Linked DNA regions of Acidisarcina polymorpha. The protein of the gene in region 2 binds, or shares a complex with, the protein of the main gene of each other region. Links are inferred from orthologs where the notes say so. Each region holds a gene or a part of one and is shown on either strand. Other genes may lie near its edges.

Region 1 (6,308 bases), 1.9 Mb from region 2 along the record:
TCTGCGTGGAACGCACTCGTCGAGCAACACCTTCATTGCAGCTGGCCGGCCAAGGACGCCTTAGCCAACTCCAAAGCGGCAATGGCCGCTTCATGGCTCACCGTAGGGAAGTCTTCTAAAAACTCGCTGAGCGGCTGACCGCCTTCGAGGTAATCCAGCAGCGCCTGAAAAGGAACACGAGTTCCGCGAAACACCGGAACCCCACCCAGTATCTCCGGGTCTCTCACAATGATCGAGTCTTCGGTCGATGTCTCCATACCAAGAAACTACCACGCCCAGGGACGCTCGGCCCATTCAAGCGCTCAGTTGGCTTGGGTGGGAGGATCAAATCTCCCGGCCTTCTTCAACCAAGCCGAGTATAGCCCTCAGGCCACTAACCTTACTTACCCTTCCCTTGTTCTTCCACTCGTTTCTTAAACTCATCGACATCTAGAGTGGTTTGACTATGAAACGGCTTGTTCTTAGAGACAGACCATAGTTCATTATTAGTTTGGTCGCGTACAGATAGAAGGATAGGGGTAGGGGACACATCGATATTGTTGCCTGGAGGGGTGGGTCTGCCAGCGGTGTCTGCCGTGAACCGAAGGACCAGATCGGCGTCCTTTGCTTCCTTCACGATTTTGAATCGTCCCCACTTACTTAATGCTTCGTAGGCTTTGTCGGTAATGTGGGAACTTCCCGTCTGATTGTCGATGTATACCGTTTTGGCCGCTGTCACGCTTGCCGGGAGTGGCGGATATTTGTCCGCCGCATACATCGGAGACACGACGAGAACGATGGCAAGAGCGACTGTTTTTGCTGCCTTCATGCAATCTTCCTTTGAGAACTAGAATTCACCGATCTGCGCAGCGCATTCAGTGTAACCAAACGGGCGGACGTTGATGATTGCGGAGCCAATCGTCGAGGAACAGGAGTGGCCCGATGTGGGAACTTCATTCGGCCTACACCCTCAGCGACATAACCACGGAATAACTGTTCCAGCTCGTCGCCAGAGGGGCTTTGCGCATCCTAAAAAACAGCGACGTCCGCAACTCAAGGGAAGCAGTCGCCGCTCGATATCTCGATTTCCGACGAGGTGACAAATGGCCAAACTATCCAGTGCTGAGAGAAAAGAGCTTCCGTCAAAGTCCTTTGCCGAACCAGAGAAACGGAAATATCCGATCGAAAATGAAGCGCACGCCAGAAACGCCCTCGCTCGTGTCTCGCAATCTGGCACACCTGCTGAGAAAGCAAAGGTCAAGGCTGCGGTGAAGAAGAAATATCCGTCTATAGGCAGCGATAAGAAGTAGCAACGACAAAAAGTAATCTGGGCGGCCGCCGCCAAGTCCGATTACTGACCACTGCTCCGCATCGAATCAGTGTGGCAGTAGCACGGGCGCGGCGGTATCCGTTACACTCGTCGCTGCTATCCTGCGGTCGATCCGCAGCTGGCACAGCGACGCTCATGAGCCGACCTCTCATCCAATCCATCTCTCCATTCTTCATCGTCAGCAATGTCGACCAAACCATCACCTTCTACCGCGACAGGCTCGGGTTTGAGACGAGGCTCCAGCAGCCGGAACGAGATCCATTCTTCGCCCTAATCGGGCGCGATGGAGCTCAGTTCTTCGTCAAAGCCGAAAAAGACGTATTGCCAGTACCGAACCACATGCGTCATCGCCAATTGCGGTGGGATGCCTATGTCTACGCACCAGATCCGGATGCGTTGGCCGCCGAATTTGCCAATCGCGGCGCCACATTCAGTGAACCGCTCCAGGACACCCACGACGGTCTGCGCGGCTTCGAGATAAGCGACCCGGACGGTTACGTCTTGTTCTTCGGTCGACCAAAGTAACAGCACACCAGGGCGAACAAACAGGTTGTCTCAAGGATTACGGGAGGCTGACTAAGGGGCTCACAGATAGCTAAGCCACCAATCTTTCCGCCGGGCTCGCAGGCGGCTGAACCACAGGCAGCTGGGATGGAGCAGCAGCACAAAGGCGATCCACAAGCAGTAAATACCAGGCAGGGAGAATCCCCAGTTGGGGGCCGATCTCCGAGCAGAGCTTGAGGACCGATAAAAAGACGCCAGTTTCTGTGGGTGGCGATGGAGAGCAGCAGCGCCGTTCCGTGGACAAGGTGGATGTGCTGCACATAATAGAAGAACGGTACGCGGCCATCCGCCGCATCGATAAAGAGGAAGTTCCGTCGGAGACCGGGCAATGCGGATGCTGTCAACGGCGGGAGGTGCAGCCATGATTCACCGGTTGATAGATGCGGTTGATTCTCCCGCCCACGATACTTCAGGCGGCCGGGGACCTTCGCAAAGACTTTTCATAAACGCGCGAGAAAAAGACCCCGAAGCCTTTGCTCCAGGGTCTTTGGATTTTGATTCTGTCGCACGACTCTACCGGGTAAACAGCGCGACATCTCTGAAAGGTCACTCTGTGGGGCAGTCGTTGTGCAGCGGGTTCGAGGGGTCCGGAGAACTCTCAACACACGGCACTGCGCTCAAATAATCGTAGATGGCATGCAAGTCATGATCGGTCATCTCGTGATAAGTAGGCCAAGGCATGATCTGAAGCAGCGAGCCGTCGAACGGAGGAGTGAGGCAATTGGTCGTGATAGTCGACGAGCAGTTCGGATGCAGGTGATCGTAATCCTTACCCGTCCTCATGATGGTAAGGAACTGTTCGAATGTATGACCGCCCTCTGGTAGTCCGCTCTTGTCAGGGGTCAGATTGCGCGAGATGATGTCCGGAGAATCAGGCCCTTCGAGCTTGCCGAAGTCTCTGCCGCCCCCGAGGTAAGTTGCTGGATTGATCTTTGTAGGCTGATTGAAGTAGGGATTGCCGCCAGGCAAAAACTGGGTTTCTACACTGGCAGAGTGGCAATCGTTGCAACTCCCTACCGCATTGACCAGGTAGCTGCCCAATCCTACAGCCCTCCAGTTCTTTCCTTTCAAGTTAAGAGGAACCGGCGCAATTTCATAACCGCGCCGTATCTGCGCGTCTTCATTAGTCTGTCGATCATTTGCTTGGACGCGGTGGGAATTGTAGATCGTTGCGGTTGCGACGACGGCGACACCAATTACAAAGGCACCGAATCTTCGGGTGGCAGTCTGTTTCTTCATGGTTGTTCTCCTCCGGACGCTTTCCGGACGCAAAAAGACCCGGGTTAGATACCCCCGGGCCCTTTGGTCTGGTACGAAGCTAATTAGGCTTTGACGGCTTCAGCGTTGGCTCCAGCTTTGAGTGCTTCCGCTTTGTCGGTCGCTTCCCAGGTGAAGTCCTTATCGCTACGGCCGAAGTGACCATAAGCGGCAGTCTTCCGGTAAATCGGTCTGCGGAGATCCAGGCCCTCGATGATTCCCTTCGGGGTCAGCTTGAAGTTGGACCGCACCAGCTCCTGCAGCTTCGAAGCATCGACGGTCCCGGTTCCGAAGGTGTCCACCAATACGCTAACTGGCTCGGCCACGCCAATGGCGTAGGCAAGCTGGACCTCGCAGCGCTCGGCAAGCCCGGCAGCGACGATGTTCTTGGCAATATAGCGCGCCATGTAGGCCGCGGAACGGTCGACCTTTGTCGGATCCTTGCCCGAGAAGGCGCCGCCGCCGTGACGGCCCATGCCGCCGTACGTGTCGACAATGATCTTGCGCCCGGTCAGACCGGTGTCGCCCATGGGGCCGCCGATGACAAACCGTCCGGTGGGATTGATGTGGTATTTGGTGTCTTCGTCAAGCAAATGGGCCGGTATTACCGCCTGGATGACATGCTTGAGGATTTCACCGCGCAGCTGTTCGTTGCCGACGTACTCAGCATGCTGAGTGGAGATGACAACGGCGTCGACACGAACTGGCTTGCTGTTGGCATCGTATTCAACCGTGACTTGGCTCTTGCCGTCCGGCCGAAGATAGGAAAGCTGGCCGTTCTTACGGACCTCGCTCAAGCGGGCGGTGAGCTTGTGGGCGAGCGAAATGGGCGTCGGCATCAGTTCTGCCGTCTCGTTGGTGGCATAGCCGAACATCATGCCTTGATCGCCGGCGCCACCGGTATCCACACCCATGGCGATGTCCCCGGACTGCTTGTTGATCGAGGAGATGACGGCGCAGGTATTCGAATCGAAACCATAGAGGGCATTGTCGTAGCCGATCGAGGCAACTACGCCACGAACCAGGGCTTGGAAATCGACGTATGCCTTGGTGGTGATTTCGCCGGCTATGACTACCAGCCCGGTAGCGGTGAGAGTTTCGCAGGCCACGCGGCTATAAGCATCCTGCTCAAGGCAAGCATCAAGGATGGCATCGGAGATCTGATCGGCTATTTTGTCGGGATGACCCTCGGTCACCGACTCGGAGGTAAATAGGAATCTGTCACGTTGAGACAAGGAAACTTCCTCCTGCTGGATTGGCGCCCGACGCTCTCACCGAAAGAGCCAGGTATGCCGGATTCAGTACTGGATAATAATAATTCCATCGTACTAAACCAGGCTTGCCTTGGCAAAAGGAGAACACCAGGCGAGCAGCAGAAATCATCCAGAAATGGATTGGAGAATACTGCCCCGGCGAGGACTGACTAGTTGGTCCCTTGCGAAAAAGCTTGCGGATTCCCCCGAGGAAAAAGGCAGAAGATCAGGAGCGACAACTGTAGCCAATACCGTGAACCCGGCAGATGGATTTGTTGCCGATATCCTTTCGCGCACGAAGTGGTAAACAAACCAACCCAACCCGGCAATCAGCATCAGCAGAAGAAAAACTCCAGCCCAGCGGAGTCGCGCAGCCGGCCGGTCTCCCTCGGACTTCCGGCCCTTGACCACGTTTTCCGCGAACTCGACCCAGTCGCCGTCCTCTGCTTTGAGCAGCCCGCTTTCCTTGTAGGCGGACATAAAGCGTTGAATCCATGCCTCTTCATCGATGCCAACAGCGCGGGCATAGCCGCGCACGATACCTTTGTTGAAGACGCCGCCGGGAAGTTGCTCGAATTGCTCCCGCTCTAGCGCCGAAAGGTGCCGACCGCTAATCTTGGTCGAGTTGATGATGCACTCCAGGGAAACTCCGCGGGACTCCCGCTCTCTGCGTAGTTCTTCGCCAAACTGTCCCATACTCGTATCCTGTTCCGAATCTCGCGTCAGAATGTTGCTCTGCCGCTCCTTCGCCCGTCTCTAGCACCGCCTGACGATCCCGGCACCTTCCTTCCGGCACCACAATTTGTGCATAAGGTACGACTTTGCGGGCCGAAAGGCAAAATAAAATCCCGAATTTCGTTTGTTCAGCCTCCCATATCGGCTGGCGGCCCGGAATTGTTCATGGTTCTCGCCTCTGAATGTGTTCGTCTGCGGGCGCCGGTGTCGCAATGGAACGTCTTCCGCTTGCTACACTTCCTAGAGAGCCTGAAATGAAAGCGGGAAGCGTTGAATAGACTGGTCATCGGAAATTTGCTGCATCGTCCTCTGCGGACCTTTATCAGTGTCTTCGCCATCGCAATAGAGGTCGTTATGATCCTCTGCATCGTTGCGATCATGCTCGGGCAAGTCAACGGCGCGCGAAGCCTGGCCACCGGTATCGGGGCCGATATGATCGTCCAGCCGCCAAACTCAACCTTTCTTTCCGGCATCAGCGGAGCACCGGTTCCGGCGAAGATCGCCGACGTCCTGCGCAAGGTGCCTCATGTCGCGGTCGCGGCGCCAGTGATTGTCAACCTCACGGCCGGAGCTTCCTTGGAGACGATCTGGGGCATCGACTACGCCAGCTTCAACGCCCTGCGGCCTTTTGTCTTCATCTCCGGCACGCCGTTTCAGGGGCCGAACGATGTCATTGTCGACGACTATTTCGCTCGCTCCGACAAAGGCCATCACGTCGGCGAAATGATCACCATCCTGACCCACGAATTCAGGATCTGCGGCATCGTAGAACATGGCAAAGGCGGCCGGAAGTTTCTTCAAATCAGGACCCTCGGCGGCCTGATGGATAACCCGGACAACGCTTCGCTGTTCTATCTGCGCAGCGACGACCCCAACAATGAAGATCTCATTCGCAAAGAAATCGTGGCGACCCCCGGCCTTTCCGATTATCAGGTGAAGACCATGGCGGAACAGCTCTCCATGCTGACCCCGGAGCATCTTCCGGCTTTTACCATCGCGCTGGATGTGGTCATCGGGATAGCGGTAATTATCGGCTTTCTTGTCATTTTCCAGTCCATGTATACAGCGGTCATGGAGCGCACCCGAGAGATTGGCGTGCTCAAATCGCTCGGTGCCTCGAAGGGATACATCGTCAATGTGGTGCTGCGGGAAACAGCGCTGATCTCGATCTGCGGGATTGCTTTGGGCAT
Region 2 (6,283 bases):
AAAGGTTGACCAGTTGTGGATTGCACGTTCATGCGAATGAAACCGACCTTCTGGTCCCAGGAAAGATTAGGCGAGAATATCTTGTTGTTCTCGATCGACGCTACCTGGCTGCCTACGCCAAAGCGCTGCGGAAAGCCCAAAAGCGAAGTAGATTGGCTGGGAAATGGCGTGGTTGTCGGGTCGCGCTGGAAGTAATACTTTTCCGAGAGAACATCGGTACTGGTCACGTTGTAATCGAGGTTTCCATTAATCTGGGTGGCATCGAAGGTTGACGCCGGTCCAAAGATATTCGCATTGCCTCCATTGATATCCGCCGACTGGAAGGATGGAACCAGAAACTGGTTGCCTGGCAGCTGAGTCGAAAGCAACTTCGCGGCAATTGGATCGACCGTGCCGGTATATCCCGTTGCCGAGCATGTCGGTATCGCAGTAGGATTGCTCGGATTGAAGGCTGCGGCACAGTAGGTATTCGCGGCATTGATGAGACCTGCCGTACTCCGATCGTTAGTCAACGCGGTGGGTACATAAGCCGACGAGATGGAGTTCAGCTTGTCACGTACTCGCGTCATCTGATACGAGCCAAAGAAGAACAGCTTGTTCTTGATGATCGGCGCGCCTAGAGTAGCGCCGAAGAGCTCCCGGTGCAGATCCGGAACCTTTTGATTTTCTGGGATGGTGACATCTTGATTGAAGAAGTAAGGGGCCGCATTTAACGAGGCATTAGCAAGCTTTCCATAGAGAGAGCCATGGACGGCATTCGTCCCCGACATGGTGGTGACATCGATGTGCGCACCGGCAGTGGTTCCCTGCTGTGCGTCAAACATCGATGTGTTGACCCGGATCTCTTCTATCGTTTCCTGTGGCGGCGAAGGAAGCGCTTGACCAATCGCATCGTAGATGGACGTATTCGTCTGGATAGTTCCGCCCCGGTGGAGGAAGTTCTCACCCGTGTTCAACACTGCGCGATTCGCTGCGACCTGGCTCGATGAGGCTCCATTGAATAAGTTGTTCGCAAGAACGCTGTTCATCGTAAATGTATTGCTACTCAGTCGCTGACCGTTCGCCCAGATGTTCTGGTTGCCTAGTCCAGTGTTGGTTCCGGTATCGGCAAGAAAGTCCGCGTTCACGCCCGGGCTCAACAATGCCAGCTGAGTGAAGCTGCCCGTTCCGAGCGGAGTTTCCTGGATCTGAGCGCTGTCCAGAACGTAACCGTTCGTGGTGTCAGTAGAGTTCAGCAGCGGGGTGGCTTCCACCTGGACTGAGGTGCTCGTCGCACCTACTTTGAGTTGCGCATTGAGTGTGGCCGTTCTGTCTGCCTGGACTACGATTGCCGGATAGTTCTGAGTATCGAATCCATCGCGAATGAAGCTCAAGGCGTAGGTGCCAATCGGGAGATCCTGAAAGGCATAAGTGCCTGCTCCCGATGTTGAGGTTTGGCGAGCTAAACCGGTGCCGCTGTTGACCGCGTTGACCTGAACACCTTGTATGACGGCGCCGGAAGCGTCTGTCACCGTTCCGTTAATGGTCCCCAGAGTCTGCTGCGCTGAAGCGCGTTTAGGAAATGACGCGGAAACACTGGCGAGAATTGCAAGAAGTACCGCAATGTATTGCCTGGATCGCATGAAAACGATCTCCTCTTGGAACAATTGGGTGATGAATTTGGCTGCGCTTCTGGGGCTCTCAGGAGCGCACCCTCCCACCTCTATTTATCAGTGCAACTGTTAACGAAAAATAAAACCCTGGCGCTCGGAAATGAGAGATGTCGATGGGTCAACAAAAGGTGCGTGGCTGTTAATCCGAGCGCTATTTCTCACCGAAACTTAAGAGCGTCTTAAGGACAGATTCAGGAAACGCCATGCGTCAGAAGAGTAATGAAAAGATAAACGTCAGAACGATGAAAGATCCCACAAACAGAAAGCCCCGCATCGCTGCGGGGCTTTCTGCCGTTGTTTTTTGCTCCGAAGGAGCGTGTCGCCGAGCGCGTAGCTCAGTACATGCCTTCCATGCCGCCGCCGTGGTTATGTCCACCGCCGGCTGCTTCCTTCTTCTCAGGAATCTCCGAGACCATCGCTTCGGTCGTCAGCATGAGGCCGGCGATCGAGGCTGCGTTCTGCAGAGCGGTGCGGGTCACCTTGGTCGGATCGATGACGCCGGCCGCAACCAGGTCTTCGAACTTGTCGGTGCCAGCGTTGTAGCCGTAGTTGTCGTCGTTGCTCTCGTGGATCTTACCAACGATCACTGCACCCTCGACGCCCGCATTGCCAACGATCTGGCGAAGCGGCTCTTCGATGGCGCGGCGAACGATCTGGGCGCCGATCTTCTCATCGCCTTCGAGCGTAGCGATAAGCGCATCGACTTCCTTAGACGAGCGGACCAGCGCAACACCACCACCAGCCACGATGCCTTCTTCAACAGCAGCGCGGGTGGCGTGCATGGCGTCTTCAACGCGGGCCTTCTTTTCCTTCATCTCGGTCTCGGTAGCCGCACCGACCTTGATGACGGCGACGCCGCCAACCAGCTTGGCCAGACGCTCCTGGAGCTTCTCACGATCGTAGTCAGAGGTAGTCTTGTCGATCTGGTTGCGGATCTCCTTGACGCGCCCTTCGATCGCCTTGGCTTCGCCCTTACCTTCGATGATGGTGGTGTTGTCCTTATCGATGGTCACGCGCTTCGCACGGCCCAGATCCTCAATCTTGACGTTCTCAAGCTTGATGCCGAGGTCTTCCGTGATGGCCTTACCGCCGGTCAGTTTGGCAATGTCTTCGAGCATGGCCTTGCGGCGATCTCCGAAGCCAGGGGCCTTTACTGCAGCCACATTCAGGGTGCCGCGGAGCTTGTTGACCACCAGGGTCGCAAGCGCTTCGCCGTCAACATCTTCAGCGATGATCACGAGCGGCTTGGAGTTGCGGGCAACCTGCTCGAGCAGCGGCAGCAGGTCCTTCATCGAGCTGATCTTCTTCTCGTGGATCAGGATGTAGGGATCTTCGACCGAAGCTTCCATACGATCGGGATCGGTGACGAAGTAGGGGCTCAGGTAGCCGCGATCGAACTGCATGCCTTCGACGACTTCGAGCAGCGTTTCCAGGGTCTTCGACTCTTCAACGGTGATGACGCCGTCCTTGCCAACCTTCTTCATCGCCTCGGCAATGATGTTGCCGATGGTCGAGTCGGAGTTCGCCGAGATGGTGCCGACCTGGGCGATCATCTCGCCGGTCACTGGCTTCGAGAAGCGGGCCAACGCTCCACCGGTCACGACTCCATGCTCGTCGCGAACGCCAACGATGGCGGCAACTGCCTTGTCGATGCCACGCTTGAGCGCCATCGGGTTCGCACCGGCGGCAACTGTCTTGACGCCTTCGCGATAGATTGCCTGCGCCAACACGGTCGCAGTCGTGGTGCCGTCGCCGGCAACGTCTGAGGTCTTCGAAGCGACTTCGCGGACCATCTGCGCGCCCATGTTCTCGAGCGCGTTCGCGAGCTCAATTTCCTTGGCGACGGTCACGCCGTCCTTGGTGATGGTCGGCGAACCAAACTTCTTCTCGATGACCACATTGCGTCCCTTGGGTCCAAGGGTCACCTTGACCGCGTCGGCCAGGGTGTTCACGCCACGCAGAATCGCCTGACGGGAATCTTCTCCATGCAGAATTTGCTTTGCCATTGCTTAAATCTCCTTAGTACTCAAATCATTTGGTGTTCCATTCAAGCCGCCATGGCTGAAGTGGAATCACATACTTCCCTGCTGAAACAAAAATGCCTCCATTAGGAGGCAACAACTACGACTTCAGAATTCCGAGAACTTCTTCCTCACGCATAATGAGAAACTCTTCGCCGTCAATCTTGATCTCCGTGCCCGAGTACTTTCCGAAGAGAATGCGGTCCTTCGCCTTAACGTCGAGGGGGAAAACCTTGCCTTCGTCGTTCGACTTTCCTTTACCTACGGCGATCACTTCGCCTTCCTGCGGCTTTTCCTTAGCCGAGTCAGGAATAATGATGCCGCCACGGACGGTTTCGCCCTCTTCCACGCGACGGACCAGAATACGGTCGTGAAGAGGAGTGAAGGTGGTTGCTACGGTAGCTGTTGCCATTTCGGTGCTTCTCCTTCGCGCGGGTTTCACCACGCGTCTGCTTTGCTGAACTTTGTCTAGTGAATGCTGCTACTGTTCAAAGGGACGAAGGCGGCTGCCGGATCGTTCAAAACGCTCATTAGCAGTGTCGCCTCTCGATTGCTAATGTAGGCCAGCCTTTGGGGGCTTGTCAAGCAGCTCTAGAAACTATCTGAGCGTGATCCGCTAAGATTCTCTTGAGTGTCGGATTGTCGGAGCTTGTGCTGCAGTGGGCGGCTTCAAGCAGTGAGCGGAGTCTAACCCTCACATCCCAAAGCGGTAGGTAACACCCGCATCCCTAGGTACTCGATGACATGGAGGCCACCTACCCTAAAGCTCTCCAGGTTTCGGTGAACCTCGTTCGACGATGTCCCTATTGCCTCAGCCAAACGTCCTCGCGTACCGTTGGTAGACAATATGGACAAGAGACAGTTCTTGAAGACCTCCGGCGCATTTCTGACAACTTCTCTGCTGTCCCATCTGGCTTCCGCCGACAGCGCCACGCCACGCACTAACTGGGCGGGAAACCTCACCTATCACACCGACAAACTGCTGGCCCCCGAGACGGTCGAAGAAGTCCAACAAATGGTCAAGAACACGCCAAAGCTGCGCGCCCTCGGCAGCCGGCACTCGTTCAACACCATCGCCGATAGCACCGCAGCCCAGATCTCGCTCACTGCTCTTGATTCCATGGTGCTCAATCCGCAGGCGAAGACCGTCACTGTCGGAGCAGGAGTCCGGTACGGAACTCTCGCGCCCTATATCGATCAGCAGGGCTTCGCGCTGCACAATCTCGCTTCCCTGCCGCACATCACCGCCGTCGGCGCCTGTGCGACCGCGACCCATGGCTCTGGAGTCAAGAACGGCAATCTCTCCACTGCCGTCTCCGGCATGGAAATCGTAAGCGCCGATGGACAGCTCCTTCACCTATCGAAAGACAAGGACGGCGAAAGCTTCCTTGGCACGGTCGTCCATCTCGGCGGCCTCGGCGTGGTCACCAAGATTACCTTGAAGGTCCAGCCGACCTATCAGGTAAAGCAGGTGGTTTACGAGAACCTCTCGATGGGCCAGTTGGAGCACAACCTCGACGCCATCTTTTCGAGCGGCTACAGCGTCAGCCTGTTCACCAATTGGCAGGACCATCGGATCAGTCAGGTTTGGATCAAGAGCCGTGTCGACCAGTCGGATTCCTCAGCTATTCCTCCGTTGTTCTACGGGGCCACCGCCGCGAAGCAGAAGCTTCATCCCCTTCCCGGCCATGATGCCACCCCATGCACCGAGCAGATGGGCATTCCCGGCCCCTGGTACGAACGGCTGCCGCACTTCCGGATGAACTTCACTCCTTCGAGCGGCGCCGAGATCCAGACGGAATATTTCGTTCCTCGCGCCAAAGGCTACGAAGCCATCCTCGCGGTCGAGCAACTCAAGGACAAGATCACTCCCCACCTTTTCATCACCGAACTTCGCACCATTGCGGCGGATGACCTCTGGATGAGCCCCGCCTATCAACAGGACTGCATGGCGATCCACTTCACCTGGAAGCCGGAGTCGGACGAGATCCACGCTGTCTTGCCACTGATTGAAGCAAAGCTTGCGCCGTTCAATGCCAAGCCGCACTGGGGCAAGGTCTTCACCATGCCGCCCTCTCGCGTTCAGCAGGTCTACGGAAATACGCCCCGATATCAAGCACTCCTGAAGCAGTACGACGCGGGGGGCAAGTTCCGCAACCAGTTCATCGATTCGAATATCTTCGGCGCTTAACTGATTGAAACGCATTCCCGAGGACCGTCGAATGAGCTACCTGATTTCCTTCATCGTTCTGGTCGCGTCGATTTTGTTGTTCTTCGCTTTGTCACGGAACGGCTGCAGGAGCTTCGGCGCGATTCAGGTCGTCTTACGGATCGTTGTTGCACTCCCGCTCCTGGGGTCGGCCGTGGCATTGCACTTCCTGAGGACCAACGAAGCGACCAGCATGCTTCCCCCTATCTTTCATGGGCCCGCCTTCTGGGTGTTGGCTACCGGGGTGCTCGAGGTTCTCGGTGCGGTTGGCCTCCTCGTGGCTAGAACCCAGCGCCCTGCGGCGTTCTGGTTGGCGGTGATGATGGTATTGATCTTCCCGGTGAACGTCTTTGTCGCAGGCCAGACCTATATGGGCCTGCAAATGCCGGGCGTCCCGGTTC

What was found.
Region 1: the proteins of groL (region 2) and metK are in contact, whole or in part, in a cryo-EM structure (PDB 8P4O), measured with the Escherichia coli proteins. The link is inferred for Acidisarcina polymorpha from one-to-one orthologs.

The regions. Positions count from the first base shown.
Region 1 is NZ_CP030840.1:4,114,125-4,120,432, forward strand. Bases 2,281-5,178 are described here. They hold metK (methionine adenosyltransferase), read right to left. Parts: upstream 4,366-5,178; coding sequence 3,196-4,365; downstream 2,281-3,195. Other genes in these bases: ACPOL_RS17480 (hypothetical protein), read right to left, coding at 2,420-3,112; ACPOL_RS17490 (helix-turn-helix domain-containing protein), read right to left, coding at 4,510-5,079. In the rest of the region: ACPOL_RS17460 (DUF433 domain-containing protein), read right to left, coding at 33-257; ACPOL_RS17465 (hypothetical protein), read right to left, coding at 380-808; ACPOL_RS17470 (DUF6582 domain-containing protein), read left to right, coding at 1,083-1,289; ACPOL_RS17475 (VOC family protein), read left to right, coding at 1,445-1,834; ACPOL_RS33625 (hypothetical protein), read left to right, coding at 2,047-2,238; ACPOL_RS17495 (ABC transporter permease), read left to right, coding at 5,389-6,308. UniProt on the Escherichia coli protein: Catalyzes the formation of S-adenosylmethionine (AdoMet) from methionine and ATP.
Region 2 is NZ_CP030840.1:5,987,870-5,994,152, reverse strand. Bases 1,324-4,196 are described here. They hold groL (chaperonin GroEL), read right to left. Parts: upstream 3,659-4,196; coding sequence 1,988-3,658; downstream 1,324-1,987. Other genes in these bases: ACPOL_RS25570 (co-chaperone GroES), read right to left, coding at 3,774-4,085; ACPOL_RS25580 (TonB-dependent receptor domain-containing protein), read right to left, coding at 1,324-1,622. Outside these bases: more of ACPOL_RS25580, read right to left, coding at 1-1,323; ACPOL_RS25565 (FAD-binding protein), read left to right, coding at 4,521-5,864; ACPOL_RS25560 (DoxX family protein), read left to right, coding at 5,896-6,283.